DNA from 2 places in the Gracilibacillus phocaeensis genome. Region 1 is predicted to be linked to the other one. Evidence: a T-box and tRNA genes for the amino acid it is inferred to sense, from the RefSeq annotation. Region 1 holds a T-box; the other holds one or more tRNA genes.
What was found. The T-box of region 1 lies ahead of thrS (threonine--tRNA ligase). A T-box ahead of a tRNA ligase gene usually reads a tRNA of that ligase, here a tRNA-Thr.
Positions count from the first base shown of each region.

Region 2: it has a tRNA-Thr gene. The T-box ahead of thrS (threonine--tRNA ligase) is inferred to sense a tRNA for this amino acid. The anticodon was not compared.

Region 1 is NZ_LR131144.1:1,631,478-1,633,882, forward strand. It holds gene thrS (threonine--tRNA ligase) at 1-922, opposite strand, end outside; T-box leader at 1,022-1,258, opposite strand; gene ytxC (sporulation protein YtxC) at 1,336-2,205, opposite strand; gene dnaI (primosomal protein DnaI) at 2,319-2,405, opposite strand, start outside.
Region 2 is NZ_LR131144.1:449,503-451,907, forward strand. It holds gene E0E32_RS09850 (IDEAL domain-containing protein) at 1-272, shown strand, start outside; gene E0E32_RS09855 (SDR family oxidoreductase) at 343-1,092, shown strand; tRNA gene E0E32_RS09860 (tRNA-Thr) at 1,205-1,277, shown strand; tRNA gene E0E32_RS09865 (tRNA-Ser) at 1,337-1,429, shown strand; gene E0E32_RS09870 (hypothetical protein) at 1,458-1,970, opposite strand; gene E0E32_RS09875 (penicillin-binding transpeptidase domain-containing protein) at 2,205-2,405, opposite strand, start outside.

The DNA of each region.
Region 1 (2,405 bases):
TTACATACAATTCCTTACTTCCAAGCACCGGTGTATAGACATGATCATAACCTAAGCGTTCTTCCAAATCAACAATATAACGTTCGATGGTGCGTCGAATCGTTGCCCCTTTTGGTAGCCAAAGCGGTAATCCTTGGCCTACCTTTTGGGATACGGTAAAAATACCGAGCTCTTTTCCTAATTTACGATGATCCCGTTCCTTTGCCTCTTCACGAAGACGTAAATATTCGTCTAATTGACTTTGCTTTTCAAAGGCTGTTCCGTAAATTCGCTGCAGCATCTTATTATTACTGTCGCCACGCCAATAGGCTCCAGAGATACTTAACAGTTTAAAGACTTTGATTTTACTGGTTTGCGGTACGTGAACACCACGACAAAGATCGAAGAATTCCCCTTGACGATAGATCGTCACTGTCTCCTCCTCTGGAATCGCATCGAGCAATTCTAATTTCAGATCATCACCTATCTCTGCAAATAATGCTCTTGCCTCATCGCGTGTTACTTCTTCTCTAACAATTTCTAAGTTTTCATCGACAATCCGCTTCATTTCTTTTTCAATACGTGGCAAATCTTCTGGGGTAATCGCCTCTTCCATATCAATATCATAATAGAAGCCATCTTCAATAGTCGGGCCTACCCCTAACTGCACGTGATTGTACAGCCGCTTAATCGCTTGTGCCATCAAGTGAGCAGTAGAGTGACGTAAAATATCCAAGCCCTCGTCTGTTTTAATCGTGATAATCTCGATCACGCCGTCTGTCTCCAGCGGTGCACGAAGATCATATAATTGCTGATCTAATTTAATGGCTAACGCCTGTTTTTTTAAGCCTGGAGAAATAGAGGCGGCAATCTCTTCTCCTGTTGTTCCCTTATCAAAACCCTTAATGGAGCCATCGGGAAAAGTAATATGAATCTGACTCATTTTCTTGCACTCCTTTTCTAGATCGATTGTACTTGTTTTATTTTCATATGCTCTGCACCTATTTTCACATTAAAAAACACCCGCCCCTCTACTAACGTGTAAAGGGACGAGTGTGGTTACCCGTGGTTCCACCCAATTTTCTGCACAACAAATGCGCAGCTCATTGAAAACAAATCGATAACGATGATGAATCGCTGCTAAATAGTAGCGGTACGCGTTCCTTAGCAGTGCTCCGAGGTGGTAATAGGGAGTAGCTGATACAGGAAGTTTTCAGCTGGTACTTCCTTCTCTGTTCGTATCGCAGACAAACTATCTTGTCCTCATCTAAGCATTTTTATCCTAACTATGACACTTATTATAACGATTCAGATAAAAAAAAGCAAGATCCTCATTCTGAAAATAAAATCGGCATACTATTCTCCACTTGTCACTCGATCATCATTGGGGTAAAAAGGGAAATAACAAGAATCATGAAAAGAACACCTTTCCTGAAAAATATTCATCATCGTATGTGTCTTTGGTTCGAGCGGATCCTCCCCATAGATAAATATCTGCTGAGGACTAAGCATAATCAATGGAGAAATATTCCACTCCTCCTGTTCCAAACCAAAAATAAACAAAGGAAATAACGATTGTAACTTTTTAAAATCAGATGTCGTATAGAGTTCCCCGCTATCCCGATAAATCTGAAACTGCTTGCCTTGCAAAACATGCACCGCTTCTACCTCAGGAGGTTTTTTGCTGATAAACTCTCTAATCGATTGAATAAACGCCTGATGGTCCTCTTCTCGTTTAAATTCATCAATAGCTAGTCCTACCAATTCGGTTAATTGTTCAAAGTAAGGGTGCAGTCTGAACTGTACAATCGAATCAAAGGATATGATTTCTCGATTTAATTGTAGCTGAAATAATGCCGTTAACGTATCACGCAATTCATGTTGATGTACCCTTTCCTCATAGAAGGTCTCCTCTTTATCTAATAGCGAAATAGCAATTAATGTGATCCTTTCGATTTCTTCCTCTAATGAAAAATAGTATTTTTTCCTAAGTATTTGCTGGATCATGTTCATCTCACGCCATTCGGTAAAAACTTTTGTGAGCAGGCATGCCAGCTTCCACGTCTCTTCCTCTCCTTCCATCGAAGCCGCCGGAACAGCTTGAATTGTCTTTCTTGTACTTCTCCTCCTAAAGGCTGTCCATTGCTCATCTTGTTTTACTAGCTTGTAAAACATGGAAGCCTCTTGTTCCTCTGTAAATTGAATCTGCATTACCATAGTAATCATCACCCTTATCACCATCAAACTGGTATATTATATGGATGAAAAGGCAAAAAAATAACTCCTGTCTAAGGATTAGACAGAAGTCCTGTAAAAAAGTATGGTAGCAACAATGATAACTAGCGGTAACGATTCATTAATTCGATTGGCTGGCTCAGCTGTTTGATCCGCTCAATAATTCTCCCCGCTTTAATCGTCTCGACATC
Region 2 (2,405 bases), 1.2 Mb from region 1:
ATAAAGAGGCTGTCTTTGTTTTTCAAAAAGGAAAGCAGTTTCATCGAATTCATTTAGCTGATCTAATGAAAGTGAAGGACTTCCAGCAGCATTTATCAACGATTCTAAGCCCCTATATGATGCTCCCTAAACCAGAGGAGAAAAAGGATAATATTGATCAAGTCATCATGGAATTAGAACGCACCAATTTATTACGCTTAGTGGATCAAGCATTAGATGAGCAAAATGAAGCCCATTTTTATTTATATACAAATAAACTAACAGAAATGTAATATAATACATGATAGTCCCGTGTTACACTTTTGTGGCGCGGGATATACTTTGATGATGATAGGTGATGGAATGGATTTGCAGCTAAAAGGCAAGAAAGTTCTTGTAACAGCAGCAAGTAAAGGATTAGGTATGGCTTGTGCCCAATTATATGCGGAAGAAGGGGCACAGGTTTGGATAGCAAGCCGCAATAAACAACAGCTGGAACAAGCGAAACAAACAATCATTCATCAGACAGGCAATGCACAGGTTGAGGCTGTCATGTGTGATTTAACGAAAGAAGAAGAGATCAAGCAATTATTCGCTGAGACTGGTTCTATCGATATTTTGATTAATAATATTGGTGGGCCACCAGCGGGTGCATTTGATGAATTTGCTGATCAAGATTGGCAGCAAGCGTTTGAGCGCTTACTGATGAGTGTGATCCGAACTGTACGCGCAGCTGCACCTTCCATGAAGGACAGGCAGTTTGGTCGGATCGTGACAATCACCTCAAGCTCGATGAAACAGTCGTTAGATGGACTGCTTTTATCGAATACGTTTCGTCCTGCGATTGTGGGTTTATCCAAAAGTCTATCTCAGGAATTAGCGGGCGACGGCATTTTGATTAACTCAGTTGGCCCAGGTACGATGGAGACTGATCGCATCCGTGATCTTTATCAGCCAGCACAAATCCAACAGCTTGGCGAAAACATTCCCATCGGCAGAATAGGTCAGCCAGATGAATTTGCAAAGGCGGTTGTATTTCTTGGATCAGGTGCCAATACTTATATCACGGGACAGACATTAGTTGTAGACGGTGGTTCCATGAAAGCTTTGTAAGGATAAGGAAAACCATCCGTATGTATGGCGGATGGTTTTTGTGTGTTTTTTAATTCACAATGGTTGAAAAATCGTGTCATTCGTATTATGATATTTCTTGTGGTTAAAACATGCTGGTGTAGCACAGTTGGCAGTGCACTTCTCTCGTAAAGAAGGGGTCGGAGGTTCGAGTCCTCTCATCAGCATTTGGATAACCAAGCTTATATTACCGAAGTGCGGTGATAAGCAATGACCATCAATAATTGGAGAAGTACCCAAGCTCGGCTGAAGGGGGCGCACTCGAAATGCGTTAGGGCGTGCAAGCGTCGCGTGGGTTCGAATCCCACCTTCTCCGCCATACATACCTTGCCGCATTTTTTATCCCTCTATTTCTTTGTAAAACATAACCTTATTTTTTCGCCGATCTTATCACTTTTTTCTTCATCAAGATAAACCTCCCAAGGCTCTGCAATTTCCAATGTGAATTTCTTTGGTACTTTTTTATTCATTGGAATGAGAATAAATGCCTCGACTACTTCATCAGGTGCCGATTCTCCAATCGCATAGGCTAAGTCTGTTTCTGTCTGTTCTTGTCGCTTTGTTATGATTTTTACGTCTCCGTTGAAATGAATGTTTGTCGCTGTGAGATTGATCGTTTCTCCTACAAGGGTGATATGATTCTTTTGGTTATGTAAGGATCTTACGGCAAGAACCGAAAATTGGAATGCATAGTGATCAAAATAAACGCAATTAAAACCATTTTCATCAGTGATGTTCGTTTGATAAGTATGAACGATTTTATACTTGTCCTGCCATTCATCCACAAAGTAATCGTACTTGTTCTTGGTATGCCCAAATTCCATGGTGGAATCGGTCACCCATTTTTTTTGGAATAACATTGGTATATCCTTTCTTTAATAAAATACACATAGGAAAATTGTATCATATCAATAGATAAAAAAACAGCTGTCTATTTATGCAAGAAGAAGGCATCAAACCAACCTTTATTGCAAAATCACGCTTGTTATGAAACTGCCGATAGTTTGCATGACGTAAACGATCCGGATTGTTACCAAAAAAAGCTACTTCATGGCGGCGATCATGCCTGCCATAAAGCAGCTTTCTACTTTTCTTTATTCACTTAATACCCGACCGACCTTTTCGGCGACGTAACCACTGCCGCCATTTTGATTTTCGATATGTTCTACCATCATTGCAACGATCAGGTTTTCATCTTCAGGATAACCGACAAACCAGCCATTCTCTGCTGCGCCTTCTTCATCCAATGATTGCTTCAATTCAGCCGTTCCCGTTTTGCCTAATATTGTTTTTTC